DNA from 2 places in the Ornithinibacillus xuwenensis genome. Region 2 is predicted to be linked to the other one. Evidence: a T-box and tRNA genes for the amino acid it is inferred to sense, from the RefSeq annotation. Region 2 holds a T-box; the other holds one or more tRNA genes.
What was found. The T-box of region 2 lies ahead of metG (methionine--tRNA ligase). A T-box ahead of a tRNA ligase gene usually reads a tRNA of that ligase, here a tRNA-Met.
Positions count from the first base shown of each region.

Region 1 (15,468 bases), on a different contig from region 2:
TTGAAGCAATTGACATAATGGGTCCAATGCTACAAGCAATGGAGCGAGTATTTGACAGACAGCCACGATTAGAGCCTGGTCTCGTTCATAAATTGGATGAAGACTATTTCAAAAAGGTAGAAGCAATTGAATTTGCAGTAAAGTATGATGATGGGCGGGACCCTAGAGGTATTGCGAGAGCAGATATTATTCTTATAGGTGTCTCTAGAACATCCAAAACTCCACTATCACAATTTTTAGCTCATAAACGTTTAAAGGTCGCAAATATTCCAATTGTACCAGAAGTAGAGCCACCTGAAGAGTTGTTCGAAGTCGACAGATCAAAATGTATAGGGTTGCGGATTCAACCTGAAAAACTAAACGACATTCGCAAAGAAAGACTAAAAGCGTTAGGTTTAGGCGACCAAGCAACCTATGCAAATATTAAACGAATCCATCAAGAACTGGATTACTTTGATAAAATTGTGGAAAGAATTGGTTGTAGAGTTGTTAATGTATCCAATAAAGCGGTGGAAGAAACTGCTAATCAGATACTACGATTAATAAAAGGATAACCCTTAATCGAAAGGAGCATTCCTCTTCTGAATAGGAAGAAATGCTCCTTTCATACGGTTACTTTCACATAGAAAAATTTTTTTATAATAAAACAAGCTTTTTTTTAATATTATAATAGTAATTTTTCATGAAATGTATTATAATAAATTTTTGTGTAAAAATAGAAGATATTGTATAGACTAGTATAGACACATTTAATGGATATTCTGAAAAATAAAACATTCATAATTAAGAAGGAATCCGAAACTTTTTGTAGAATAGTATTATTAGACTAAATAAAAATGTTTATTTTATACATAAATAGTCTATTCATAAATTGTAAGAACGATTTTACAAAAAAAGATTATTCTTCATTATGTTTACTTCTATATCCTTCTAAGATACTTTTACTTAATAGAAGGAATTTTTTTCGACTTTATCAAAAAACTTGTCGAAATATGAAGGATTTTATTAAGTGGATATCGAATCTATACTATATTATGGAATGGTCCTTAAAAATTTATAAGCATGGTGGTTTTCATGTCAAACCAAATACCTGAGGAATTAATTGAACAAATTCGTAGTTCCAATGATATTGTTGACGTTATTGGCGAATACGTTCAACTAAAAAAACAAGGAAGAAACTATTTTGGGCTTTGTCCGTTTCATGGAGAAAACACACCTTCATTTTCAGTTACACAAGAGAAGCAGATTTTCCACTGCTTTGGTTGTGGTAAAGGTGGAAATGTTGTGACCTTTTTAATGGAAATGGAAAGTTTTTCGTTTTATGAAGCAATTAAATTCCTAGCAGACCGATCTGATATTGAATTGCCAACGAATACCATCCAAAGAGAAACTTCTTTGTCACAAGAAAATCAACAAGTTCTATCTGCACATGAATGGTTAACGAAACTATACCATCATTTGATACGTTTTACAAAGGATGGTAAGGCAGGCTATCAATATCTGAAGGAAAGAGGAATAACAGATGAAGCCATTGATACGTTTCAGCTTGGATTTGCTCCCAACACAAAAGATTTCACGGCAACTTTCTTAGAAAAGAAAGGCTTTCATCAACAGTTGTTAGTGAAATTTGGACTGTTGTCTCGTAACCAAGAAGATGGCTCTGTAACAGATCGGTTTAGAGGGAGAGTTATCTATCCTATTCGAAATCATCTAGGGAAAACCATTGCGTTTGGGGCGAGGGCAATACAGGACCAAGAACCAAAATATTTAAACAGTCCTGAAACGGAGCTATTTCAGAAAGGGAAATTACTTTATAACTTTGATTTAGCAAAAAAGCATATTCGTAAAACCAGTGAAGCGATATTATTTGAAGGGTACATGGATGTCATATCTGCTTATCAATCTGGGGTGCAAAATGTAGTTGCTACAATGGGAACTGCATTGACAGAGTTACAAGCGAAATTATTAAAACGATATGTAGATACGGTTATCATTTGTTATGACGGTGATAATGCAGGTGTAGAAGCAACGTACAAAGCATCTAAAATTCTCCAACAAGTAGGTTGTCAGGTGAAAATCGCTCATATAAAAGATGGATTAGATCCAGACAGCTATATTAAGAAATATGGTGGTGAAGCATTTAAGAAAGAAGTAATTGATGCAAGCGATACGTTTATAAGCTTCTATATGCGCTACCTTAAAAAAGACTATAATTTAAGTCTTGAAGGTGACCGTATACGATACCTTGAACAGGTACTGATGGAGCTTGCGAATATAGAAAGTTCTATTGAAAGAGAATTCTATGTGAAAGAATTAAGCACAGAATTTGATATTTCAATTGATACCTTGTCAAGTGAAATTCAGCATTATCGGCAAAAAACAGGTGTTGATAAGGATAAGAGGCCAAAAGACAGATATACTAATAAGGTACAAAAGTCAAGTGGTAAATTATTACCAGCTTTTCATAATGCAGAACGAAATCTATTAGCATATATGATTCAGAACCGAACAATTGCTGATAAAGTCCAGGAAGAAATTGGTGCTTCTTTTAATATTGATGAGCATAAGATTATAGCAACACATTTATATGCTTATTATGAAGAAGGACATCAGGAGGATGTAAGCTTATTTATTGATCGAATAACTGATGAGAATTTGCGAAAAATCGTCATACAACTTGCGATGACTGCTACTCATAGTGATATTAGTGATAAAGAGGTTCGTGATTATTTACGAATTATTCGTAGCGAGAATAGTACTGGACTCGATTTAAAACAGTTAAAAGCTGAACAAAAAATAGCAGAGCAACAACAAGATCCTATCAAAGCAGCTCAGATTGCATTAAAAATTATTGAATTACAAAAACAATTAAAGCATTTAAATTGATTTTAAGTAGTATGGAAGGAGGGGGACTCATGGCTGATAATAAACCTTCACAAACAAAAGAGAATGAGCCGGAGTTAACACTTGCACAAGCTAAGGAACAGCTTATTGAGATTGGAAAGAAACGTGGTGTACTTGCTTACGAGGAAATTGCCGATCGATTATCAAACTTTGTAATTGAACCTGACCAAATGGATGAATTTTATGAACATCTTGGTGACCAGGGGATAGATGTTATTGGTGAATCAGATGATGACCCTAAAATGAAAGAGATTGAAAAAGAAGAAGAATTTGATTTAAACGATTTAAGTGTCCCACTAGGGATTAAGATTAATGACCCTGTAAGAATGTACTTAAAAGAAATAGGTCGAGTCGATTTACTATCTGCAACAGAAGAAATTGACCTTGCTACGCGCATCGAGCAAGGGGATGAAGAAGCAAAGAAACGACTTGCAGAAGCGAACTTACGATTGGTGGTAAGCATTGCGAAGCGTTATGTAGGTAGGGGAATGTTATTTTTAGACCTCATTCAAGAAGGGAATATGGGTCTAATAAAAGCAGTAGAGAAATTTGACTATCGAAAAGGATTTAAATTTAGTACGTATGCAACGTGGTGGATTCGACAAGCGATAACACGTGCGATTGCAGACCAAGCTAGAACTATTCGTATCCCGGTTCATATGGTGGAAACGATCAATAAGCTAATACGTGTACAGAGACAGTTACTTCAGGATTTAGGTCGTGAACCTACACCAGAAGAAATTGGTGAAGAAATGGATTTAACGCCTGATAAAGTACGTGAAATATTAAAAATTGCTCAAGAGCCTGTATCTTTAGAAACACCTATTGGTGAAGAGGATGATTCTCATTTAGGTGATTTCATTGAGGATCAGGAAGCAATCTCTCCTTCTGATCATGCTGCTTATGAATTACTTAAAGAGCAATTAGAGGATGTATTAGATACGTTAACTGATCGAGAAGAAAATGTACTACGATTACGATTTGGTCTCGATGATGGCCGTACACGCACCTTAGAAGAGGTTGGAAAAGTGTTTGGCGTAACTCGAGAAAGAATTCGACAAATTGAGGCAAAAGCACTTCGTAAACTTAGACACCCTAGTCGTAGTAAACGTTTAAAAGACTTTTTAGATTAATTTAGGTGAGTCATTGGTCACGATACAAGAGCAATGACTTTCCTTATCTTTTTTATTAGCTTATAGCTTTTATCTGCATTGGGGTGATAAAGTTGGCAGATGATCGAATAGCTACCATTATTAAAGAAATACAATATTGGAAGGAGCATAAATTACTTCCTGAAGTACAGTGTGACTTTCTATTAGCTCTTTATACACAAGGTAATGGAGAAGTAACGAAAAGAAAAGCTCCAAAGAATTCAATCTTATATATACAATTGTTTCTTTTAGTAATGATGGTACCGTTTTCATTTCTTGTAGTTTATTTTACTCAATTTAATTCCATTTTGCAACTCGGTATCTTGTTAGCATTTATTGGATATGCAACATGGATATTTCTACTATATAATAAACGTAAAAACGTTTATAGGCATCTCGCTATTATTATTTTTCTAGCTATGATATTAATTACATCAGATTTTTTATCAACTACGGTTGATCTAAACCAGTTATTTACCGTGCTAGTAATACTACTAAATTTCGTAGGTTGGTACCTATTAGGACGTAGTCTACATTTGAAATACCTTAAGATTGCAAGCGTATTAGCACTGATTATCGTATTGTTCGTAAACTTTTCACATCTTTTTTCTTTTAACTAGCTACATTTTAATATAAAATATAGATAGCTATGTGGAATATATTAAATTCCGGGGATACATAAGGAGGAAATACAATGAAACGAAACCCACTAATCCCTTACGCTCTAATTGCTATTATTGGGATATTAGCCGTTATTGTAATCTCATTTGTTGGGATAGGGCAACGCACTGAACTTACAGAAGGCGAAGATCATGGTCAAGCTGAAGAAGGCGAAACAATGGAAGATCCTGAAGAAATTTACGAGTCTAGCTGTGTAAGCTGTCATGGTGCTGACTTATCAGGTGATTTTGGTCCAAATCTTCAAACCATTGGTGCAGAATTATCAGCAGATGAAATCGCAAATGTGTTAAAAACTGGTCAAGGACAAATGCCAGCGCAATCGCATCTTTCTGATAGTGAAGTTACCATTATTTCTGAATGGTTAAGTGAGAAAAAATAAATTGTTTTAACGTAAGCTTTCTGCTATTTTTCAGAAAGCTTTTCTTTTATATATTCAATGTTTTTGATGGAGGTTTCTAATGTCTGAGCAAATAAAGCTATCTGAGCGGTTGTTGAACGTTGCTTCTTTTTTACCACAAGGCTCCAATTTTGCAGATATAGGGTCCGATCATGCCTATTTACCGTGCTATGTTTGTCAAAATGACCAGACAGCAAGAGCAATTGCGGGTGAAGTGAATGAAGGGCCGTTTTCTAGTGCACAAGATACAGTTGAAAAATATCAGCTTAACCATCTTATTGATGTAAGACTAGGAAATGGATTGTCTGTGTTAAAACACGATGAGGTAGAGCAGGTTGTTATTGCGGGGATGGGTGGTTCCTTAATTCGTTCAATTCTAGAAGAAGGAAAGGACAAGCTAAGTAAGGTGGAACTAATCATTGCCCAGCCGAATGTTGATGAAAAAAATGTCCGACATTGGCTGACACTTCATGACTATGAGATACAGGATGAAGTTATACTAGAAGAGAATGGACATACATATGAAATTATTGTTGGGAAGAAAGGAACAGATAAAATTAATCATCTTACCGAAAAAGATTTATTATTTGGTCCTATTCTAGGAAAAGAAAAAAATGAGCTTTTTTGTGAAAAGTGGACCTCTGAAAAGGAAAAGTTAATCCGGGTCATAAACCAAATGAAAAACGCTAAAATTCAAGACGAGCTGAAAATTAGTCATTTTGAAAAACAGCTTGCTTGGATAGAGGAGGTTTTAGGTGATGGTAAAAACCACGATTAATTCAGATATCTTCAAAATAATTGAAAAATGGGCACCAAAGTCCTTTGCCTATGATTGGGATAATGTAGGTCTACAAGTGGGTTCCTATAATAAACCAGTTAAAAAAATTATGATTACATTAGATGTATTGGAATCCGTAGTGGATGAAGCAATTGAGAAGGAAGTTGATCTAATAGTTGCTCACCATCCAATGTTATTTAAACCAGTGAAGCAATTGAATCTTGATGATTGGCGTGGTAAGGTAATACGGAAGCTGATTCAACATGATATTACAGTATATGCAGCTCACACCAACCTGGATGTTGCAGAGGGTGGTGTTAACGATATGTTAGCTGATTTACTAGAAATAAAAGAACGCGAAATTCTTGTCGAAACCAATCAAGATTCATTATTTAAAATTGTAGTATATGTCCCAGAAACACAATTAGATCCTGTGCTTGATGCGCTGTCATCGCAAGGGGCGGGACACATTGGAAACTATAGTCATTGTACATTTCAGTCAGAGGGAACGGGTACATTTAAACCTCTAGATGGAACAACTCCATTTATTGGAGAGAAACATAAATTAGAGAAAGTTGCTGAATTTAAAGTGGAAACGATTGTACAAGCTAGCCTGGTTTCCGAGGTAGTCCAAGTAATGAAGGCTGCACATCCCTATGAAGAAGTAGCTTACGATGTAATCCCATTACAAAACGAAGGGAAAAAATATGGGCTTGGGCGAATTGGTAAGTTGTCTGAACCTGTGACCTTAGATGAGTTTGTGTTAAAAGCAAAGAAATCACTCGATGTGCAACACGTGCGTGTAATTGGGAATTTATCTAAGAAAGTGAATCGTGTAGCAATATTAGGTGGAAGTGGAGAAAAGTACATTTATCCAGCACTATTAAAAAAAGCAGATGTTTACGTGACTGGCGATTTGACATTCCATCAGGCGCAAGAAGCAATGGAGATGGGGATTTCCATCATTGATGCCGGGCATTATATAGAAAAGACAATGAAAGAAGGAACAAAGAAATACCTAGAAGAAAAAATTCGTGATGGATTTGTTTCGGATTCTACAATTGAAGTTATTGTTTCACAATCTAATACAGATCCATTCCAATACAGATAGTGTAAGCCCAAAATTTATTGGGTTTCACTAGTAAGGAGAAGTTTCATGAAGAATACATTTAACTCATTTTCGTTTACAACGATCATGAATGAAGTAATTGATAAGTTAGGGTTCACACAACCAACTGAAATTCAGCAAGAGGTAATTCCTGCTATTCAAAAGGGGAAAAGTGTAATCGGTCAATCCCATACTGGTTCAGGAAAAACACATGCATTTCTGCTGCCTTTATTTAGTCAATTGAAAGAAGAACGAAAAGAAGTACAGTATATCATTACAGCACCAACCCGAGAACTTGCTACACAGATATATAATGAAGCTAAGAAAATCATTAAGCTTGCAGATAAAGAACAGGTTTGGAAAGCAAAGCTGTTAGTTGGCGGGACGGATAAACAAAAAATGATGGAAAAATTGAAAGAGCCTCCACATTTTATTATTGGTACGCCTGGTCGGATATTAGATTTAGTAAAAGAAGAAGCTATTACAATCTATTCTGCGGAATCATTTGTCATTGATGAGGCGGATTTGATGCTTGATTTAGGTTTTATTGATGAAGTTGATCAGCTCTTAATTCGCTGTAAAAAAGATATTCAATTAATGGTGTTTTCTGCTACAATTCCTCAACGTTTGGAACACTTCTTTAAGAAATATTTAGAGAATCCTTTGCATGTAAAAATTGCGAATGAATTATCACCCGAAACAATGGAGCATCGACTTATTGCAGTCAAGCATCGAGAAGAAGATGAAGTTATCTTTGACATTTCAAAGGCCATTAATCCTTATTTAGCAATCATTTTTACTAATGGAAAAGAGAATGCAAACAAGCTTCATGCAAGCTTGATTGAAAAAGGATTGAACGTCGGAATCATTCATGGTGGCTTAACACCTCGTGAACGAAAACGTGTATTAAAGGAAATACAAAATCTAAGATATCAATATATTGTTGCAACGGACTTAGCTTCAAGAGGAATTGATATTAAAGGTGTCAGCCATGTGATCAATGCCCAGCTACCGAAAGAGGAAGAATTTTATGTTCACCGTGTAGGAAGAACTGCTAGGGCTGGTATGGAGGGCACTGCTGTTAGTTTATATAGGGAAGAAGACTTAAAATTAATTCAGAAGCTGGAGCAAAAGGGTTTGCAATTTGTATTCTATGATGTTCGAAATGGCCAGTGGAAGGATGCAAAGTCATGGAATGAACGAAGCCTTCGTACCAAAACATCGACTGATATTGAAAAAGAAGCATGGAAACAGGTGCGAAAACCAAAGAAAGTAAAACCGGGATATAAGAAAAAAATGAAGCAGCAGCAAGAATCGAATAAAAGGAAACTGAAAAAGAAAACAAATTATAGAAAGAAATAATACAATTCGGGAGAGGTATAACTATGTTAAAAATAGGATCACATGTATCAATGAGTGGGAAGAAAATGCTATTGGCATCAAGTGAAGAAGCCGTATCTTATGGTGCAAATACGTTTATGATTTATACAGGTGCCCCTCAAAACACGAGAAGAAAACCGATCGATGAACTTAATATTGCTGAAGGGTTAAAGCATATGGCAGATAACGGCATTGCTGATATCGTTGTGCATGCTCCATATATTATTAATATTGGAAACACAACCAAGCCAGAAACCTTTGAATTAGGAGTCAATTTCTTGCGGAATGAGATAGAACGTACATCAGCAATCGGTGCAAAACAAATTGTGTTGCATCCTGGGGCTCACGTTGGAGCAGGTCCAGAGGATGGAATTAAGAAAATTATAGAAGGTTTAAATGAAGTATTAGAAAAAGATATGGATGTCCAAATTGCGTTAGAAACAATGGCAGGAAAAGGCTCTGAAATTGGAAGAACCTTTGACGAAATTGCAAAAATAATTGATGGTGTCACGCTAAATGATAAGTTATCTGTTTGTATGGACACTTGTCATATACATGATGCGGGTTATGATATTGTCAATAACTTTGACGGAGTTCTTGAAGAATTTGATAAAATTGTAGGTGTTGATCGTATTAAAGTCGTCCACGTAAACGATAGTAAGAATGAATGTGGTGCGCATAAAGACAGACATGAAAATATTGGATTTGGCCACATTGGGTTTGAAGCACTACACTATATCATTAATCATCCACAGCTCGCTCAGCTTCCAAAAATATTAGAAACACCATATGTTGGTGAGGATAAGAAGAATAAAAAGGCACCGTATAAATTTGAAATTGATATGATACAAAATGGATCCTTTGATATGGAATTAAAAGATAAAATTGTAAATCAATAATATTATATGGGATAATAAAAAGGAATCTGTTCATAAAACAGGTTCCTTTATTCAAATAAGTGCTCTAACCCATATGATTTTATCAATTCATGAAAAAGCTGATTGGCTTTATTAGCAGTTTCTGGATTAGTAATTTGACTTAAATCATTAAACATTTTTTTCCTTTCTCTCTTATCAAAAGGATTAATATTATTTCTCCTAACATAGCTTGCGATATCCTGTGCTTGTTGCCTAGAGATTGAAAAACCATATTTCTTTCCGTATTCGAGCACTTCCTCAGGCGATAATTGCCTCATTTTATTTAGAATTAATTGTTTAATAAAGAATGACATTCTAACAACTCCTCTTAAAATCACTATATGCACCCCGTTCGTTTTATTCAACTTGTTTACAAGAAATTTTTGTTAATAACCATACAGATAGTGGTTTAACTCAAATGGTAAATAGTAACATTATAGAAAAGCTAATACGTCATAAACTAAAGATGCACCTCATCATAAAAGAAGGAGGTACATTTGTGGACGATAGAAATCGAACGAATAACGTTGAAGATGCTCCAAAGCACGGTGAAGAGGATTATACGGCATCAACCTTTCAGCATACAGATGGAATTGAAGGGATCTATAGTAATCGTGATGAAGAAACGGCTGCAGAGTTAACTGCTGACGATTACAGAAGAAGTGCAGCATTTGAAGGGGATACGGAGCAAGCCAATACGGCTATGGGCTGGATAGCGCTTGCACTATCAATTGCCTCATTCTTCTGGGCGCCAATTCTGTTAGGTGGAGCGGGGATTATTGTAGGTTTCATTGCTAGAAATCGTGATGCTAATACACTTGGTAATATTGCCATCGCTGCTGGTGCTATCTCCATTTTGATTACACTGTTTATATTACCATTTGTATAGATAAAGAGGCTGGTATTGACCAGCCTCTTTACTTTTGGTTATATTTTGGAAAAAAATAAAAATGATTCGCTTTGATATGAGTAGGATCAATATGAGGATTAAGAGAGGAAAAATCTTTTTCAATTTGTTCCATTTGAAATTGTTCCATGCTCGGATTAATTTTTTCTACTACAGACAATACTGTATCACCTGTTGTGATTTTTACCTTTATCACGTCAAATGGAACCCTTTCTAGTTGCTGGTCAGTATGAGTTTGGTCACCTCCCTCAGTTGGTGTGCCTGAGTTTAAGTCTTTATAGACACTAATAATAAATAGTATACTTAGAATAGTAATAAGAAATTTTCTCATCATAACACCTTCTTAATGAAACCATTTGTTATTGTCATTCGTATAAGTAAATAGAACACATGGAAAGGGAGAAAGAGAATGGAAATTTTTTCTCAAGAATGGATTGCCTTAGTTATTACAGGGTTAGGTACATTATTTTTAATCGGTGAAGTACTCGTGAATATGCGAGGTATATTTGCATTATTAGGAATAGGATTTATTACTATTTACTTTTCAGTATATTTAGAGACGGACTCCCTTATTCTTATGCTCGCTATATATTTTATTGGTATTGTTCTCATCATTATTGATGGAAAGGTTTTAAATGATGGTACGCTCGCAACTATTGGTACTGCAAGTATGTTAGCGGCGGTTGCTTTGCCTGCACCTAGCTTTGCTTCTGGAATGTATGCGGTTCTAGGGGTATTACTTGGAACTGGAAGCTCGCTGTTATTTTTAAAAGTGTTTAAACGACGAGAGATGTGGAATAAAATTACCCTAAAGGATCAGTTAACAAGTGAAGCTGGTTATAATTCGTTAAACGAAGAGTACCGTGCGCTATTAAATATGGAAGCTGTTACCCTAAATGATATGCGGCCAGTTGGCACGATACGTGTCGGGGCGAAGGATTATAGTGCAGTTTCAAATGGACAATGGATCGAAAAGGGAACGAAGGTTACAATTGTTCAAGTGGATGGAACAAGAATTTTAGTGGATACAATTAAATAAACAAGGAAATAATTTCTAGAATCTCTTTCTAGAAATTATTTTTTTGTAGAAAAAATATAAGGACAATAAAAAGAATGAATGACAAGTATGTATTTGGGAATTTACTAATAGAAAGAGATGTGACACAGTTTAGTTTGTAAATTTAATGTAAATATTTTTATAAATCCTTTACAAAAGGACATAATTCTACAATAATGGTATAGGTGTGGAAAAAATACATAAACAATACGAGAAGGGGCGGACTTTTCATTGGAAATAGATGTTCAAGCACTGATTTTTGAGTTTATCGGGGGATTAGGTATATTCCTTCTAGGTATTAAGTATATGGGAGAAGGATTGCAAAAATCTGCTGGTGATCGACTAAGAGATATTTTAGATCGCTTTACAAGTAACCCATTCCTAGGTGTATTAGCTGGTATGATTGTTACCATTCTAATTCAAAGTAGCTCAGGAACAACGGTACTAACCGTGGGTCTAGTGAATGCTGGATTTATGACATTAAGACAAGCTATCGGTGTTATTATGGGAGCAAATATTGGTACAACAGTTACTGCTTTCATCATCGGTATTGACGTCGGGGAGTATGCATTACCAATTCTAGCAGTTGGTGCTTTTCTAATTTTCTTCTTTAAAAATCAAAAAGTTACAGCCATTGGTCAAACAGTTTTTGGCTTTGGTTCTCTATTCTTCGGATTAGAATTAATGAGTAGTGGAATGAAACCATTACGATCATTAGAGGCGTTTCATGAATTAACGCTAAATATGAGTGAAAGTCCAATTCTTGGTGTTGTTATTGGTACATTGTTTACTGTAATTGTACAGAGCTCAAGTGCTACGATAGGAATACTACAAGGGTTATTCTCGGAAGGTGCAATCGATATAAAGGCAGCACTACCAGTATTATTTGGTGATAATATAGGAACAACGATTACGGCTGTTCTAGCATCTTTAGGTGCAACAGTAGCGGCTCGTCGTGCTGCAGCAGTTCATGTTATCTTTAACCTAGTAGGAACAACGATATTCTTGCTATTATTAAACTTATTTACCAGATATGTCATGTTCTTGCAAGAGCAGTTTATGTTAAATGAAGAGATGACCATTGCATTTGCACATGGTAGCTTTAATATTTTGAACACGATTATCCAATTTCCATTTATTGGTGCATTGGCTTGGATTGTTACAAGACTTATTCCTGGTAAGGATACAACCATTGAATATAAGCCAAAGCATTTAGACCCAATCTTTATTCAACAGTCTTCAGCACTTGCACTAGATCAAGCAAAAGCTGAAATTATTCGTATGGGCGAATACGCTTATCAGGGGATGGAAGAAACAAACCTTTATTTAACAACAAACCAAACTAAGCATTCGGATCTGGCTATGCAGATAGAAGGAGCACTTAATAGTCTAGACAGAAGTATTACGGATTATTTAATTGATATATCTGGTGGATCCTTATCCGAATTTGAAAGTGCAAAACACACCGTTCTGATGGATACCGTTCGTGATATTGAGCGAATTGGTGACCACTTTGAGAATATTATCGAATTAATCGATTATAAAATTTCGAATAAGGTTGTTATTACAGAGCAAGCCCAAGAAGATCTAAATAATATGTTTGATTTAACGATGTCGACCGTTAAGCAGGCTATTGGTGCTTTAGATAAGGGCGATCGTGAAGAAGCCCTTGCTGTGATGCAAAAAGAGGATCAAATTGATAAAATGGAACGTAGCTATCGTAAAAAGCATATTATTCGCATGAATGAAGGCCAATGCAGCGTGTCAGCTGGTATTGTGTTTGTTGATATTATTTCGAATTTAGAGCGAATTGGTGACCATGCTGTGAATATTGCGGAAGCTGTGTTAGGTGATCAATAATGAGAAGGGGGGATTTCCCCTCTTTTTTTTTTGAGGAAGTAATTTTTTTGTTGAAATATGTATGTAAAGATGCTATAGTAAATATTGTCGTTTTTGATACATAACATCATATTATGTAAAAATAAATGTTGACATGAGTTTACGGATATGTTAAATTATATCTCGTGCCACTAAAAAAATAGATGCTGATAGAGAAGTTGAATAGCAACTATTAACGAATCAACAATCATGATTCCACAGTAGCTCAGTGGTAGAGCAACGAGCAAAACATCTACCGAGTTTACTACGAGTAACCCCGAAGCATACGCATCATTGAATTTGCAAGAAGATGCAGGGGTTAAATAAATCATAATTGGTGGTAAAATACCATTATTCCACAGTAGCTCAGTGGTAGAGCAATCGGCTGTTAACCGATCGGTCGTAGGTTCGAATCCTACCTGTGGAGCCAACTTTAAAATGGCGGCGTAGCTCAGCTGGCGAGAGCGTACGGTTCATACCCGTGAGGTCGTGGGTTCGACTCCCTCCGCCGCTACCATTTACATTATAATTTAAACATCATGGCGGCCGTGGCGAAGTGGTTAACGCACCGGATTGTGGCTCCGGCACTCGTGGGTTCGATTCCCACCGGTCGCCCCATATGAATAAGGACCCTTAGCTCAGTTGGTTAGAGCTATCGGCTCATAACCGATCGGTCGCAGGTTCGAGTCCTGCAGGGTCCACCATTTTAAAACTCGGAGGTATACCCAAGTCTGGCTGAAGGGATCGGTCTTGAAAACCGACAGGCGGGTCAAACCGCGCGGGGGTTCGAATCCCTCTACCTCCTCCATTTATACATAACATAGTATGTTACATGATGCATTGTCGTCACATTTTAATATTTGGCTCGGTAGCTCAGTCGGTAGAGCAATGGACTGAAAATCCATGTGTCGGCGGTTCGATTCCGTCCCGAGCCACCATCTATGTACAAGCGATAGCTTGTTTTTTTTATGCGTTTATATGTATCTATTTCATGTTAAGGCAAAAAATTTGCAAGAACTGGTAACCTCTGATAATCTTTCATGTGAAGGGTATTATATCCTTATACTATTTAGATTTTTGAAGGAGGAGTTCGTTATGGCAAAATTTGAATTACCTGAATTACCATATGCATATGATGCAATAGAGCCGACTATCGACAAAGAAACAATGAACATCCATCATACAAAGCATCATAACACGTATGTTACAAACTTAAATGCTGCTCTAGAAGGACATGCAGACCTTCAAGGGAAATCACTAGAGGATCTAGTGAGCAATCTTGATGCAGTTCCTGAAAATATCCGCACAGCGGTAAGAAATAATGGTGGTGGACATGTAAACCACAGCTTATTCTGGAATGTTCTTTCACCTAATGGTGGCGGAGAGCCGACTGGAGAATTAGCAGACAAACTTAACGCTAAATTTGGTAGCTTTGATAAATTTAAAGAACAGTTTGAAACTGCAGCTAAAACTCGTTTTGGCTCAGGTTGGGCATGGTTAGTGCTAAATAACGGTGAGCTTGAAGTAACAAGCACTCCAAACCAAGATTCACCTTTAATGGAAGGTAAAACACCATTACTTGGTCTTGATGTATGGGAGCATGCATACTACTTAAATTATCAAAACAAGCGTCCTGATTACGTTTCTGCATTCTGGAATGTTGTAAACTGGGATGAAGTTGCAAAGAACTATAATGCAGCTAAATAATATCGTATGAAAAACACGAGTTGATATACTCGTGTTTTTTCTTTTTGTATATCTAAATTTGAATTGCTTACACTAAGGAAAGAGAGAAAAGGGGCAATTCAATATGCGTAAAACATTGCAATACGTAATTGGAAAAACTGAAATTAATCGAGATTTAATCCTATTATTAGTAATAGGTGGTTTATATTCATTAGGAATCTATTTATCCAATACATTTGTAAATATATACTTATGGAAGCAAGCAGATGGAAATTATTACACCATAGCGATTTACAACTTAGCTGTCTTTGTATTTCAACCGATTACCTTTATATTTGCTGGGAAGATAGCGAAAAAAGTGGACCGTGTCATTGTATTACGGTTAGGAGTCATTTTTTTGTCGCTATTTTTTTTAACGGTATTATTAATCGGAGAAAATGCTGCAACATATAATTTTATTCTTGGAAGCCTGCTTGGAATCGGATACGGCTTTTATTGGCTAGCATTCAATGTATTAACCTTTGAAATAACAGAGCCCGATACAAGAGACTTTTTTAATGGTTTTCTAGGCGTTTTACAATCGTTTGGTGGAATGATTGGACCCTTCTCTGCAGGCTTCATTAT
Region 1 covers NZ_JBDIML010000001.1:341,961-357,428, forward strand. Annotated here, with positions in the region: gene ABC228_RS02055 (pyruvate, water dikinase regulatory protein) at 1-554, shown strand, start outside; gene dnaG (DNA primase) at 1,075-2,886, shown strand; gene rpoD (RNA polymerase sigma factor RpoD) at 2,916-4,037, shown strand; gene ABC228_RS02070 (hypothetical protein) at 4,130-4,675, shown strand; gene cccA (cytochrome c550) at 4,750-5,115, shown strand; gene ABC228_RS02080 (tRNA (adenine(22)-N(1))-methyltransferase) at 5,195-5,911, shown strand; gene ABC228_RS02085 (Nif3-like dinuclear metal center hexameric protein) at 5,892-7,022, shown strand; gene ABC228_RS02090 (DEAD/DEAH box helicase) at 7,068-8,381, shown strand; gene ABC228_RS02095 (deoxyribonuclease IV) at 8,405-9,298, shown strand; gene ABC228_RS02100 (DUF2624 domain-containing protein) at 9,346-9,630, opposite strand; gene ABC228_RS02105 (hypothetical protein) at 9,816-10,205, shown strand; gene ABC228_RS02110 (hypothetical protein) at 10,234-10,557, opposite strand; gene ABC228_RS02115 (NfeD family protein) at 10,633-11,262, shown strand; gene ABC228_RS02120 (Na/Pi cotransporter family protein) at 11,512-13,140, shown strand; tRNA gene ABC228_RS02125 (tRNA-Asn) at 13,514-13,588, shown strand; tRNA gene ABC228_RS02130 (tRNA-Met) at 13,599-13,675, shown strand; tRNA gene ABC228_RS02135 (tRNA-His) at 13,701-13,776, shown strand; tRNA gene ABC228_RS02140 (tRNA-Ile) at 13,786-13,862, shown strand; tRNA gene ABC228_RS02145 (tRNA-Ser) at 13,874-13,966, shown strand; tRNA gene ABC228_RS02150 (tRNA-Phe) at 14,021-14,096, shown strand; gene ABC228_RS02155 (superoxide dismutase) at 14,254-14,865, shown strand; gene ABC228_RS02160 (MFS transporter) at 14,969-15,468, shown strand, end outside.
Region 1: it encodes a tRNA-Met, which carries the amino acid that the T-box ahead of metG (methionine--tRNA ligase) is inferred to sense. The anticodon was not compared.

Region 2 (15,468 bases):
AGAAACATTTCATGAACAAGTCCAAGTCGTAATGGAAGAACGGGTGTCAGTTTGTTCCTTTACATTTGGTATTCCTTCTAAAGAAGTGATTGAGAATCTAAAACAGTGTGGAATACTTGTAATTGGAACAGCAACAACGGTACGAGAAGCGATAGAAATTGAGAAAAGTGGCATGGATATGGTAGTTGTTCAAGGTAGTGAGGCTGGTGGACATCGGGGAAACTTTTTAGAAGGACATAAAGAAAGTTTAGTAGGGTTAATGTCACTAATTCCCCAGGTTGTTGATCAGGTCGCTATTCCCGTTATTGCTGCTGGAGGCATCATGGATGGAAGAGGAGTAATGGCTTCCATTCACTTAGGTGCAGAAGGTGTACAAATGGGAACAGCTTTTTTAACATGTGTAGAAAGTGGAGCAAGTGATGTTCATAGGGAAGCAATTCTCCAATCTCATGAGGACCAGACAATCTTTACTCGTTCGTTTTCTGGCAAATATGCAAGAGCGATTCGAAATACTTTCACGTTGTCTATGCAAAAGCATGAAGCGGCTTTACCAGTATTCCCTGTACAAAATACATTAACAAAGGGATTGAGACAGGCTGCCAAAGCACATAATGATCGGGAGCATATGTCTCTTTGGTCTGGACAAAGTCCTAGACTAGCAAAAAATCAAACTGTGCATGATTTGATGAGGACTATTATTCAAGAAGTTGATGAAATTCATGAAAGACTAAAGTAGTGGTTTTTCTATAATAGATTTACTACCTAAAAGGATAGTCTACAAAAAATGACTTCAGTATTGCTGAAGTCGTTTTTTTTGTTTTTGGAATAAAAAATGAGAATTCTTTTGACATCTTCCTGACACACTAAAAGGATTTAATAGAGTTAAATTAGTTGGATATTGTGAAATTTTAATAGAAGGGTAGGAAATTCGGAAGGGAAATATTAAGGAATCATATCTATATTAATTCTTATTGCTTAATAACATCGCATTTTAGGGTATCATCGTATTATTTCATAAATGCTCAGTAAAATGGATTTTCATTACTTACTCCAACTAACCAAATATATTACTACAAGATACGGAGGAAAATACATATGAAAAAAATATCTACTAAAATTATTTTATTATCATTAATTAATTCTATTTTAGTGGCTGTCATCAATGTAGGTGGAGCTATTTTTATGCAGGGGGGCGGTGAAAATGTGTCTCCTAATGCAACATCTGGCGGAGAAGCGGTAGAGCAATCGTCATTTATGATACCGATACCTATCCTAATTGGTTTAATTGTTTCTCTTATTATTGGGGTTATTCTTTCTTATTTTTTAGGAAGAATTATTTCCAAACCAATCATTCAAATGACAGAGGTTGCAAAACAAACATCTGACCTTGATTTACGTAAGGATTCGGTCATGGATACAAAAACGTATAAGGATGAAACTGGGCAAATGGCTACAGCGCTGTGGGAAACAAGAAGTGCACTTCGTAATACCGTTATAAAATTAAAGGAATTCTCTTCTGATGTTACCTCACATTCTAACCGACTGAACAAGAATACGAATGAGAATGAAGAAGCAATTCATCAAATAGTCGAAACGATTGATGATATTGCAGTAGGGAATAGTAATTATGCTGAAACGGTAAGTGAAATAAACCAAACATTGCAGGAAGTAGTTACCTTGATAGAGAATATTTCCAAGGAAGCTGCGTTTGGATCTGATCACGCAGTGTCCTCGCTAGAGTCAATTGCTGAGGGACAAAAGGCAGTTAATTTGCAGATAGAAAAAATGAATCAAAACGTTGCGGTTTCAAATGAAGCCCATCAGTCTATTATGGAATTAAGCCATATGATTCAGGATGTTACGGGAATTGTAGGCGTTATTGATTCTATTGCAGAACAAACGAAGCTATTAGCTCTAAATGCAACTATTGAAGCGAGTAGGGCTGGAGATGCAGGTAAGGGCTTTGCAGTTGTAGCAAATGAAGTAAGAGGATTAGCGGAAGAGTCTACGAAGGCAGCGAAGGAAATTAGTGAGATAATTGCAAGTACAACAGAGAAATCAACTATTGCAGTTCAAAATATTAGCAAGACTAGTACTCTCATAGATGAGCAAAAAGACACCATGAAAATAACAGAAACTGCGTTTGAGAAAATTAAAGTAACCTATGATAATATTGTGAGAAGCTTTAAAGATACAGCTTCAACGATTGAATCGATTAATCAGAAGTCAAAAAGCATATCGAATCAGCTTCAAGACATTACAAAAACAGCAGAAGAATTTGCAGCAAGTACACAACAAATAGCGGCGAAAGGGCAAGAGCAGCTTGCCTCAACAGAGATTATTTCACAATCCTCTAGGGATTTACATCTGCTGGCTAATGAGCTTAACCAGGAGATATATAAATTTAAGGTTTCCTAGTGAATTTGTCTTCATAATGTAAATAAAAGCAACATGAGAGAGTATTCTCATGTTGCTTTTTAACTGCTTATTTTACAGGTTTTTTCAATGATCCTAACAGGATAGCAGAAACAATTGCTCCAATCAATACGGCTAATAGATATAGCATCCATCCACCTTCAACAAGTGGGAAGACGAAGATTCCACCGTGTGGAGCACGGAGGCCGATATCAAACATCATTGTTAGAGCACCAGTAATAGCTGAACCAACCATTACAGAAGGAATGACACGAAGCGGATCAGCTGCTGCGAATGGAATAGCGCCTTCTGTGATGAAGGATAATCCCATGATATAGTTCACTTTACCAGCATCTCGATCTTGCTTAGTAAATTTATTTTTAAAGAAAGTAGTTGCTAGCGCGATTGCTAATGGTGGAACCATTCCAGCAGCCATAATTGCCGCCATCGGACCGTATACTCCACTTGCAATTAATCCAGTTCCAAACAAATAAGCTGCTTTATTGACTGGCCCTCCCATATCAAATGACATCATTAAGCCTAGGACAATGCCTAAGAAAATAGCGTTTCCTGTACCAAGGTTTGTTAACCAATCCGAAATTGCTGTATTTAAAGCACTTAATGGTGTATTGACAACAAAGAACATAATAAATCCAGTGAAGGCAATTCCTAATAAAGGATATAATAAGATTGTTTTGATTCCTTCTAATGATGAAGGTAAGCCTGAAAGTAATTTTTTCAACCCAACAACAATATAACCACCTAAGAAACCAGCTACAATACCACCAAGGAAACCTGAACCACTAGTAGCGGCCATCATACCACCAACCATACCTGCAGCAAAACCAGGTCTATCAGCAATACTTAAAGCAATAAATCCAGCTAGTACTGGAATCATTAAGGCAAAAGCATTTCCGCCACCGATTGTATTCAATGCTTCGGCAAAAATATTATGAGTTGGATCGTCCGGAATATGTGACTTAATACCAAATAGGAAACCAAGAGCAATTAAGATTCCTCCACCAATAACAAATGGAAGCATGTTAGAAACACCACTCATGAGGTGTTTGTAAATGGTAGCACCAACGCCTTTACCTTTTTGCGAAGTGTTCTGATCGTCTGAACGATTCGCACTACCGCGATGAATAGGGGCGTCTTGTTTTAGTGCTCGTTCAATTAATTGCTGCGGCTTATGGATACCATCTGCTACTGGCACTTCAATAACGTGCTTCCCACTAAAGCGATTCATTTCTACATTTGTGTCAGCTGCGACGATTACAGCAGTAGCATTTTCGATTTCATCAGCTGTCAAAACATTTTTTGCTCCACCTGAACCATTTGTTTCAACTTTAATGTCGACACCCATCTCTGCTGCTTTTGCCTTTAAGGAATCAGCTGACATGTATGTGTGTGCAATTCCAGTTGGACATGCCGTAACAGCAACGATAAATTGATTCTTACCAGCCATGGACTGTTCTTCTTCATCATCATCTTGATCATGACTATCGATTATTTGAATAACTTCTTCCTCAGATGTAGCATTAAGAAGCTCTTTACGTACTTCTTCTTTCATTAGCATAGACGATAATCGTGCTAATGCTTCTAAATGTGTGTTATTCTCACCATCTGGTACTGCAATCATGAAGAATAGGTGTGCAGGCTGACCATCTAATGATTCATACTCAACTCCGTCAATCGATTTACCAAATGCAATGGCTGGCTGCTTTACTGCGTTTGTTTTCGCATGAGGGATGGCAATACCATCACCAACACCAGTTGTGCTTTGCTCTTCGCGATTTAGAATAGCTTGTTTAAAGACAGTTCTATCTGATAGTATGCCTGCGTTATCTAATACATTGACAAGCTGATCAATCGTATCTTCTTTTGCATGGCTTGTTAAAGATAGATTAATCGTCTTACTTGTAAGCAATTTTGTGATTTTCATGTTAATTTCTCCCCTTTATAATTTTTCTTTCTATCGTAACCTGAGGAAGTAATTCTTCTACTTTTTCTTTTGTGCATAATCCCATTGAAAAGGCAGTTGCACTACCTGCTGCAACACTGAAGCGGAAAGCCTCTTCGATATTCTTTGTTTTTTCATAAACCGCGATAAATCCGGCTACCATGGAATCACCAGCACCAACAGAGCTTTTTAGTTCTCCCTTTGGAACCGATGCGATATAGGCCATATGTTGATTAACAAGCACAGCCCCTTTACCTGCAAGTGAAACAATGACGTTTTGTGCCCCCATGCCGATAAGTTCTTCCCCATATGGAATTACCTCTTCACAGGATGTTAGTTTCGTATTGAATAAATCTCCAAGTTCATGATGATTTGGCTTTATTAAAAATGGTTTTAATGGAACTACTTTTCTCAATAAATCTCCTTCAGCATCTACAACAAACTTTGTGCCATTTTGGATACAAATACTTACTAACTCCTCATACGTACTTGCAGGCAATGTAGTGGGAATGCTTCCTGCTAAGACAAGTAAATCATCACTTGTCAGCTTGGCTATTTTATTCTTTAATTGTTCAAAATCAGTATTTGTTATCGTTGGCCCACTCGAATTAACTTCTGTTTCCTCTGCTGCTCGAAGCTTGACGTTAATCCTGCTATCTTCTTGTACACTTACAAAGTCTGTGTGAATCTGTTGCTGGTGAAGAAATTCTTCAATATAGTTTCCGGTGAATCCACCTGTAAATCCAAGTGCGTGACTATCAACATCAAGTCTTTTTAATACTTGTGAAACATTAATTCCTTTCCCACCTGGAAACTTTGACTCTGCTCTTGTTCGGTTTAATTCTCCAACATGAAACTTATCTAGTTCGACAATATAGTCGAGGGAGGGGTTTAATGTTAGTGTGTAAATCATGATGTCACTACCTTTATATTTGTATGATTTTGAAAGTGCTCTTCTGTATCTGTGTTCAATTTATTCGTTAGAATGGTTGCTGCACCTATGTCAGATATTTTTGCAAAGGCTGTTTCTAGAAATTTCGAATCATCCGCTAACACATAGGCTTCTCTAGATAACGATATCGCTAAGTTCTTAATCATGGCCTCCTCTGGATCTGGCGTGGTATAGCCAAATTGTGGATGGATTCCATTTACTCCGATAAAGCTTTTATCAAATCTGTACTGCTCCAAGCTTTCCATTGCTCCTCTACCAATAAGAGCCTTTGTTGTTGGTTTAACAAATCCACCTATCAGATAGGTTTCAATGTTTCTTTCTAGAAGATGATTCATATGCATAAGTCCATTGGTTACAACAACGATATTGGATGGAAGCTGGTCAATCATTTGAAAAATAGTCGAACCCGCATCTAAATAAATACAATCACCTTCTTCAATAAGATTTGAAGCAAATTGAGCGATTTGACGTTTTGTTTGCGTGTTTATGGATGATTTTTCATCCATGGTTGGTTCTACTAGCTTTCCTTGTAATCTGGCTGCGCCACCATGTACTCTTTTTAGAAATTTACCCTTTTCAAGCTGTGTTAAATCACGTCGGATAGTAGACTCAGAAGCGTTTGTTAACTTGATTAGGTCCTGTATTTTTATCGTGTTTTGTTCCTTTAATGCTTCTAAAATTAATTTATGACGGTCTGCCTCTAACATAACTACCTCCTATGAAGCGCTTTCATGTTTTTATTTTAGTTGATTACACATTTAATGTCAATCAAAATCATTCAAAAACATTTAAAATCTATCAAAAACTGTCATTGAAAGCGAAAAATATCCCTACTATAAAAGTAGGGAGTAGGTCTACATATCTTCATTATCTTTATCGTCATACTTGCTGTTTTGAAGAACTAGTGAAATGTTGTTGTTGTTGTTAACGAGTCGGTCTAAATCTTGAGTGTTTTCTTCTTCACCATAAAAGGTATTATTAAGCTTGATATTTGCTTCTTCTGTTTTTGTCTTTTTTTTATTCATTTTTTGATATCCCCTCCTTTCGTTTTAGTATTTACTAGATGGAATGAAGCTATGATTTCTTCATTCATTTTTGAGTAGGTCCAGAAATGTAGATTGTTTCATTCTAAAGATGGTTGTTCAAGACTGGCCTAATTGCTATTGTTAGGATAATAAAAAAAATTCATAATCCTTACGGAGGGGAAAACATGGGAATACTGAAGAATAAAAACTTTTTCTTTCTACTCATTGGTAGAATTGTAACGAATATAGGGGATAGTATCTATTATGTTGCTGCCATGTGGCTCGTATATAGTTTAGGTGGTAATGCCTTTTATTCAGGTTTAGCAGGTTTTCTCACACTACTCCCAGCAGCTTTGCGATTTATCACGGGACCATTCGTCGATCGCTGGCCGATTAAACGCACACTTCTAATTACTCAAATCTTACAAGCTGGGCTAATTATCATCATTCCGATTGCATATTATATGGATGTATTAACCGTTCATATCGTGCTTATCGTGATGCCAATTGTTTCTTTTATTGAGCAATTTGCGTATCCATCGCAATCAAAGGCACTACCATTAATAGTAAAGAAAGAGGAATTAGTAAAAGGAAACGCTTATTTTTCTTTTGCTTATCAAGGGATTGATTTAGTATTTAATGCACTTTCAGGAATTCTCGTAGCTTTCTTTGGTGCTGTCACGTTGTATTTAGTTGATTCCTTTACCTTTGCGTTGGCAGCAATTTGCTTTAGTTTATTATAGCTACCGACTTCTAAAGAAATAGCAGTCCAGCGAAAAAAAGGGATAAAGAGTGGGCTTGTTACTTATTTTTCGGAATTAAAGGAAGGATTTTCAATTGTATTTGGCTCGATTATGGGTACTTTCTTATTTGGTTCTGTCGTAGCAAATTTTGCAATAGGGGGAGCATTGGCTGTTCTTCCAGCCTTTGCTGATCAAAATGGAGGATCGGAGATTTATGGGTTTTATCTTGCTGCAATGTCTACTGGTGCCTTAATCGGGGCAGTATTGTCACCTTGGATGGGCAAATTTAAATTAGGTTATTTTAGTATCATTTCATTTTTTGGCTCGGCGATTTGTTGGATAATTGCTGCGCTAGTACCTTGGTCAATCGTAGGTATTTTACTATTTGGGTTAGCCTGGATCCCGATTGGTGGTACCAATGTCCTTTTTGCCTCTGCTGTCCAAACGGTTGTTCCGAATAAAGTCCTAGGTCGAGTAAATTCAGTATCAAGTAGTATGGGGACAATGGCCATGCCAATTGGTTCTCTCGCAGGTGGGTACTTTGCAACTGTATCAAGTAGTACGTTAATATTTGCTCTTACTGGGCTTGGACTTGTATTTGTTTCGATTGTTTGGATCCTACACCCAAGATTAAGAACATTACCAAAAGCAAATGATTTGTCACCAGAGGTATTTGGTATTCATTTTGATGATGGTATTGTTGAGGAGGCTAATTAAAATTTTATAGCTAGTTAAAGTACATATTTGTAACGAATATGTACTTTTTATTTTTACGTTCATAACTTTTCCTTATTGAATTGTATAAATTTATACAATTATTAATTACTTTTTTGTTGTATTACAATATATTAGGGAGGGGTAAATTTGAAGAAGATTGTAATTACAAGGTTCGGTGGACCAGAAGTACTTAAAGTAATTGAAGAGAAGATACCTTTAGTAAAAGGAAATGAAGTATTAATTAAAGTTGAGAAAACTAGTGTTAATTATGCCGATATTAAGAAGAGAACTGGTCGTAAAGGAAAAAGCAGTTTTCCAATGGAACTGGGTTTAGATGCAGCAGGAACAATAGTAGAGATAGGTGATTCAGTTAAGAATCTCTATATTGGGCAGCGTGTAATTGCATTTCCCAAATATGGTTCTTATGCTGAATTTGTCGTTGCTAATGATACATTATCTTTTCCTCTTCCAGATGACATTAGCTTCGAAACTGCAGCTGCTTGTCCTACGGTATCGTTTCTTTCTTTAAAATTATTAACAGATGTTGCGAGATTTCAAAAAGATGAAACTATACTAGTACATGCTGCAGCAGGTGGTGTTGGAACCACAGCTATTCAACTAGCAAAACTAATGGGGGCAAAAACAATAATTGGTACTGTAAGTCATAAGTCTAAATTTCAAACAGTAATAGAAGCTGGAGCAAGTCATGTCATGCTATACAATAATTTTGCAGATAATGTTAATTCAATAACTAATGGTCGAGGTGTAAATGTAATTTTAGATGCAGTCGCAGGTAAAATAACTGAGCAAAGCATAAATTGTTTAGCAAAGTTTGGTAGATTAGTCCAGTTCGGAAATGCAAGTGGAGAAATAGGTTTCTTTAATACGGAACAACTTCATACAAGCTGTAGATCCATATTAGGTTTTAGCTTAGGGACAACTAGGAATGAAAGACCAGATTTATTAGCCGATGCAAGTTTACGCATAATGGACTATTTAAAAGAAAACAAACTACAGATAATGGTTGGAGCAGAGTTCCCATTAGAAGAAGCTTACAAAGCACATGAATTGATTGAATCCAGAAGAAGTATTGGTAAAATATTGCTAGATGTTAGCAAAAAATGAGTGATACTCCTTTTATTTTCTCCACAATTATGCAATAATAAGTGAAATATTTAATAAAAGCGATGATAAGGAAAGTAGATGAACAGAATTTTCTCCCAGAGAGCTTCGGTAGCTGAGAAGAAGCAGAGAATTGTTGATTGAAAATGGCCTTTGAGCTTCAAAGTCGACTTCATTGATTAGACTTTGACGAGATTTGGCACTTGTTATAAATGTCAGAGTATAAGGGTGATTGTCACTCCGTACTTCATGAGGCTAATAATGTGAGTTATTAGTGAATAAAGGTGGTAACACGAGATATGAACCTCGTCCTTTGACTTCGGTCTTAGGGCGAGGTTTTTTATATATTATGAAGGAGGAATTATTTATGCGTGTATTTATTGGTGGTGCATGGCCATATGCGAATGGTTCACTACATCTCGGGCATTTATCTAGTCTGTTACCAGGTGATATTTTAGCTAGATACTTTCGCTTAAATGGAAAGGAGGTACTATATGTATCTGGTAGTGATTGTAATGGTACACCAATTGTAATTAAAGCAAAGCAGGAGGGGGTGGAAGCGAAAGATATTGCGAATCGATATCACGAAGAGTTTCAACAATGCTTTCGACAATTAGGGTTTACGTATGATTGTTATACGCGGACCGACACTTCTTTACACCATGAAATTGTTCAAGCGGTTTTCTTGCGATTACTTGAATCTGGAAGGCTATATACAAAAGAAGAAGAACAATGTTACTGCAAGACCTGTGAGCAGTTTTTGCCTGACCGTTTTGTAGAAGGAATATGTCCTCATTGTGATGCACAAGCAAGAGGAGATCAATGTGATTATTGCTCTAACTTATTAAATCCTCTGGAATTAATCAATAGAATCTGTAGAAGCTGTGGGGATAAACCGGTCGTTAAGTCGACCGAGCATTATTATTTTCAATTAAGCTTGTTTCAAAAGGACCTAGAAGAATATGTATCCAATGCTAAATCAAAGGGGCTATGGAGAGAGAATGCCATTCAGTTATCAGAGAGATATTTAAGGGAGGGACTGGTAGACCGAGCTGTCACTCGAGATCTTCCGATTGGTGTGCCTGTTCCAGTTGTTGGATTTGAGGAGAAGAAGATCTATGTGTGGATTGAAGCCGTTGCCGGTTATTATTCTGCAAGTGAAAAATGGGCAATCGAAAACAAAAGAGAGACTTTTGATTTTTGGAACGAAGATACAATTTCTTATTATGTACATGGTAAAGATAACATACCTTTTCATACCATTATATGGCCAGCCATTCTCAAAGGTATTAAAAAAACACCACTTCCTACCCATATCGTCTCCAATGAATATTTAACAATCGAACAAAAAAAGCTATCAACAAGTAGAAACTGGGCAATATGGGTTCCAGACATTTTAAAGCGATATCATCCTGATTCCATTCGCTATTTCATGACAGTGAACGCACCAGAGAACAGGGATGCCGATTTTTCTTGGCGTGAGTTTATCTATAGTCATAATAGTGAATTACTAGGGACCTATGGGAACTTTGTAAACAGGACTTTAAAATTTATTGATAAATATTACGAAGGCAAAATCCCTGAAGGGGAAATTGAACCCAGGTTTTTGAAGCGGATTTCACTACTTTATGAAACTGTTGGTGACTATGTTTCAAATGCAACGTTCAAAAAAGGAATAGAGGAAATCTTTGCTTTTATACGAGAATCTAATAAATTCTTTGATGAGAGAAAGCCATGGATTCAAATTAAAGATGCAAAATCCGATTGTATGGATACAATGACTACTTGTGTATTCATTATTGCAAATCTAGCTCAATTACTGAATCCTTTTCTTCCTTTTTCTAGTCATACTGTCGCGAAAATGTTACAACTAGATCAACTTAAATGGGAAATGGTTAAAGTAGTTCCTAAGGAAGTCAGACATGTGAAACCGTTGTTTGAGAGAATTGATTTGAGCAGTATTGAAGAAGAAAAAAACAAATTAAAAGAGCATTCAAAAGCAGAGTAGGAGCTGGAAAACAGCTTCTATTCTTTTGATTTAAAGAATATAGCACGTAATGCTTCGAATCGAATGTATGATAAAATATATTTAATAATAATTTGAGTGGCAAGTGAGGATGAATTAGATGAAGCCTGTACAGGTTCGCAATACGATAATAGGAGAAGGCATGCCAAAAATCATTGTACCATTAGTTGGAATTTCAGATTTGGAGCTAATGGATGAAGTGCGTGCTGTGATAGCGTTAAGGCCGGACATTATCGAGTGGCGTGTTGATCAGTATAGTCATGTTGATGACATGCAGGCAGTACATAATATTCTAAAAACATTAAGAAATGAAATTAAAGATATTCCGTTACTTTTTACTTTTCGAAGCTATCAAGAAGGTGGAAAAAAGAAAATAACAAGTAGCTATTATAAAGAGTTAAATGAATTTGCAGTTCAATCACAACTTGTCGATTTAATTGATCTTGAATTGTTTACAACTAATAATATTCTTTCCTATTTAATAGGTAAGGCGAAGTTATTCGGTATAACAGTTATCATGTCTAATCATGATTTTAAGGCAACACCATCAAGAGAAGAAATTATAGCAAGACTTCAAAGAATGCAGGAGTTCGATGCGGACATTTTAAAGATTGCAGTTATGCCAAATAGTGAAGCGGATGTACTAACATTATTACAGGCCACCAATATGATGAAAACTAAATATGCAGAAAGGCCACTCATTACGATGTCCATGGCTAAGATGGGGATATTTAGTAGACTAGCAGGTGAGTTAGCTGGATCTTCAGCTACATTCGCATCAGGCGTTTCGGCTTCGGCTCCTGGACAAATTCCGATTGCTGAATTACGGACTATATTGGAAAATATTCATCAATATATGCGATGAGCAGTTAAAGGAAATCAAGTAAATAACTGCTATAGAAGTTTAATAATACAATGATTGATTCATGCACTTTCAGAAATGATCGTGCTTTTTTATTGAATCCATATTGAATTTTTTTACTCATTTATGCAACTTTCTTACGTTACATTGCATCTTAGTATTCAGAAGGGGGTGGAGCTAGCTTGCATCTAGTGGATAGATTAAAAGATAAAGAGGAAAACGCACTTATTCAGCTCATGAATCAGTATGGCGATTATTTAGTGCGAACCGCCCTATTACTGTTGAAAGATTATCAAACTGCAGAAGAGGTAGTACAGGATACATTTGTTATTGCTTTTGAAAAAATGAAGCAATTAGAAGATCCAACTAAGTTGAAAAGCTGGCTAACTTCCATTACGGTAAATTGTTGCCGTTCACGTATGCGAAAATGGAGCTGGAAAAACGTCTTACTCCATCTTGATAATGTTGACAAAGAACAAGTCGATGAGTCAATGCTTACACCAGAAGAAGCATTAATTGATTTTGTATGGAATCAGAATCTAAGTGAAGCCATTCAAAAATTAGATTACAAGTATCGTGAAGTAATTACACTTTATTACTTTAATGAATTAAAAATTAATGAAATCGCGTTGTATACAAAATCTAAGGAAAGTACGATAAAATCTCGATTAAAAAGAGCGAGGTTTATGTTAAAGGAATTATTGCAGAAGGGAGATGCTGTTATTGATAAACGAGAAAGAACGAATAAAGGCACATCTCAACAATGAATTAAAGCACACTCACTTTACGAAACAGCAGGATGTATTGAAAAGAGTATATCCACATACTTGGAAACAAAAAATAGTTACCCTTTGGAATAAAGAAATCCAGATACCGATTATTCCTATTACTGCATTATTTGTATTAGTAATGGTTTCAGTTGGTTCCCTTGAAAATAGTCCTACAGATTCAATTGATGAACATAACAAAGAACGTGTTCTAGTAGATATTGCAGGAAATTATTATTGGGAAGATGAATTTGAAAGGGCGTTGTTAAAACATGAAAATTAAGGTGAAGGTGAAACACCTAATCATGACATTGGTAGGAATATTTTTGCTAGTCCCTCTGTTCACCTATATGATAATTCCTCGAGTAGAGATATATCTTGCTGAGAAAAAACTAAACGCTGAAAAGGTAGAAGATAAAGAGGAAATATTAGAATTAATAGATTCGACTCCGTTAGATACGAAGAAATGGGAGCTTATTCGGGATTATATGATTGGAGATGGATTAACCACCCAGTTTGATGTTTACATTGGACCGTCATTCACGCAGTGGGGACAGGAACCCCAAGAGAACTACTTTACTTGGGAAGAAAAGCTTCCCTATATTCAAGCCTATGCGAAAGAGGGCCCTGTAGATGGTTATTTAGTTACTACTGCATTATTATTAGCTTCTTATTATGAGAGAGAAGGAGAATTAGAGAATGCAAAGAATGTACTATATGATGCATCAAGTCGTTTTATTCCAACCCAATCCTATAATAAAGAAGAGCTCCTTCTAGAACGGATAAGAATTGCGAAGAATCATGGTGAACTAGAAGAAGCTGATCAATATATTGAAAGCTTACTAGATGATATGGAAAAGGATAATTACCAATTAAGAGCTGCACTTGCACAGTTAAAGGTTGAAATAATCTTGCAGCAAGGAGATTTTCAGGAGGCTTATACGAAAGTGTCGCAAGCAATAAGCGAATATGAGGAAGGCTTCTCAAATGAGCAGGAAAATTGGGAAGAGGACGAAGAAGGGAATTCCAATCATCAGGAAATAATAGACTATAATATGGCATATAGCCAGTTATTAACATTAGAACGATATTTAAATGAAGCGAAGGAGAACCATGGAGGTAATGTCGTGACGGTTACTGGTAAAGTTACTCGGAGTGATGGAACCCCAGTGGAAAACGTTGGTGTATTTCTTCGTGATGAAAGTAATGTGAACCATAGTGTCATGGAGGATGAACCTTATCAAGTCTTAACGGACGAGGAAGGGAAATTTGAATTTCGGGGTGTTTTGCCAAGTAGCTATCAACTGTTTCTAGGATTTTATTATGACCAAATTGATGGTTGGACCTGGCCTAATGATTTAAATGAGTGGATTGATGTTACTGGTAAAAAGGACATTCATTATGACGTTACACTGCATGAATTAATCGAAATTGAATCTCCTGTTAACCAGAAAGAAATAGCAGAGGATGTTGTCCATTTTAAATGGGAAGAGGTGGAAGATGCATCGTATTATAACTTAAGCTTGGGCTATGAAATAGAAGGGGGATCCGTCACTTCCGTTTTTAAAACGAAAATAACAGATAACCAACTGGATGTTCCAATTGAAGAAATATATAACCACAGCAGTGGAATCATGTTTGACCAAAATAATACAGTAGATCCGAACTCTATTTTAGCTTATACGAACCCAGAAAATCGTTTATTTTGGAATGTATCTGCTTATAATGATTCTGGAGAACTAATGACGCAAAGTAATGGCTACCGTTTAGATGATAATACGATTGGGAATTTGCCATTCTTTTACTTGAAGGAGAGAGAACTTACAAAAGCTGACCGACTTTTATTAGAAGGCAAAACGGAGGAAGCATTAGAATTGTATCAAACAAACTATACTACTAATCCAGAGGATGTTCATAGCTTGCGGATGGTTGTCAGATTGATTGGACTAAATGGTGATGGCTCAACTGAAAAACGTAGTGAATTAGCTCTACCCTATATGGAGGATTTTGCACTAAAATCTACTTCAGCAGAATCTGTCTTTGATGTTGTACAATACTATTATGAACTCCAAAAATGGGAAGACTTTAACGAATGGTTTGCTAGATATGTAGACCGGAATGGAGAGTTAAATGACTATGTTCATTCCATTTATGCTAGTGCTTTAATGAAACAAGGGAAGTTTAAAGATGCTGATGAACAATTTAAAGAGGCAATGAAGAAAGACCCTAGTCATCGCTTTGTAGGGAACTGGATTGCCAATGAACTGTATTGGAATGGTATATCGGATAAGACGAGAGAAATTGCAAAAGAAAATCCAGAGCGGTCTTACGGGGAAAATAATCCAGATTGGTCTTCAATGGTTAGTCAATTAATTGCGGAAAGTACAGAATTTAGTATGTATCAACAAGAGCTTAATCAGGTATTGGAAATGTATTTTAATGGGGAACAAGCTGAATTAGCAAAATGGCATCAGTCTACAGAAATGGATGCAATGAGTCGTTTGTTGGAAGCGATTGAAAATGTAAATTAAACGGAAGAAGTGCTACTCCTTTTTTAGGGTAGCACTTCTTCATGAATAACGATTAGCTTGAAATACTGTTACATACATTCTTATTTTACACAACGAATAATACGAAATCCTAAGCTATTCCGATAGTGTTCGGTTACCTGTTCATGTTGATTTAGAAGTTGAACGTATTCCTGATCTAAATTTTCAGAGATAATAAAGTCAGTAGCATGCTCCAGGTCGTGTGGATCAAATATAACTTCTTGCTTCAGAATGTCTATTGAGGAGAACCCTATTTCTTGAAAGGCGTTCCTCCACTCAGATTCGGTTAAAAGCTGTGAGACCCCATAAAAACCCATAATGAAATCA
Region 2 covers NZ_JBDIML010000005.1:120,565-136,032, reverse strand. Annotated here, with positions in the region: gene ABC228_RS14780 (NAD(P)H-dependent flavin oxidoreductase) at 1-736, shown strand, start outside; gene ABC228_RS14775 (methyl-accepting chemotaxis protein) at 1,096-2,418, shown strand; gene ABC228_RS14770 (PTS fructose transporter subunit IIABC) at 2,486-4,360, opposite strand; gene pfkB (1-phosphofructokinase) at 4,362-5,291, opposite strand; gene ABC228_RS14760 (DeoR/GlpR family DNA-binding transcription regulator) at 5,288-6,037, opposite strand; gene ABC228_RS14755 (hypothetical protein) at 6,185-6,355, opposite strand; partial or broken gene ABC228_RS14750 (MFS transporter) at 6,541-7,815, shown strand; gene ABC228_RS14745 (quinone oxidoreductase family protein) at 7,963-8,940, shown strand; T-box leader at 8,994-9,254, shown strand; gene metG (methionine--tRNA ligase) at 9,305-10,945, shown strand; gene aroD (type I 3-dehydroquinate dehydratase) at 11,064-11,828, shown strand; gene ABC228_RS14730 (RNA polymerase sigma factor) at 12,017-12,592, shown strand; gene ABC228_RS14725 (hypothetical protein) at 12,549-12,875, shown strand; gene ABC228_RS14720 (carboxypeptidase-like regulatory domain-containing protein) at 12,865-15,123, shown strand; gene ABC228_RS14715 (class I SAM-dependent methyltransferase) at 15,204-15,468, opposite strand, start outside.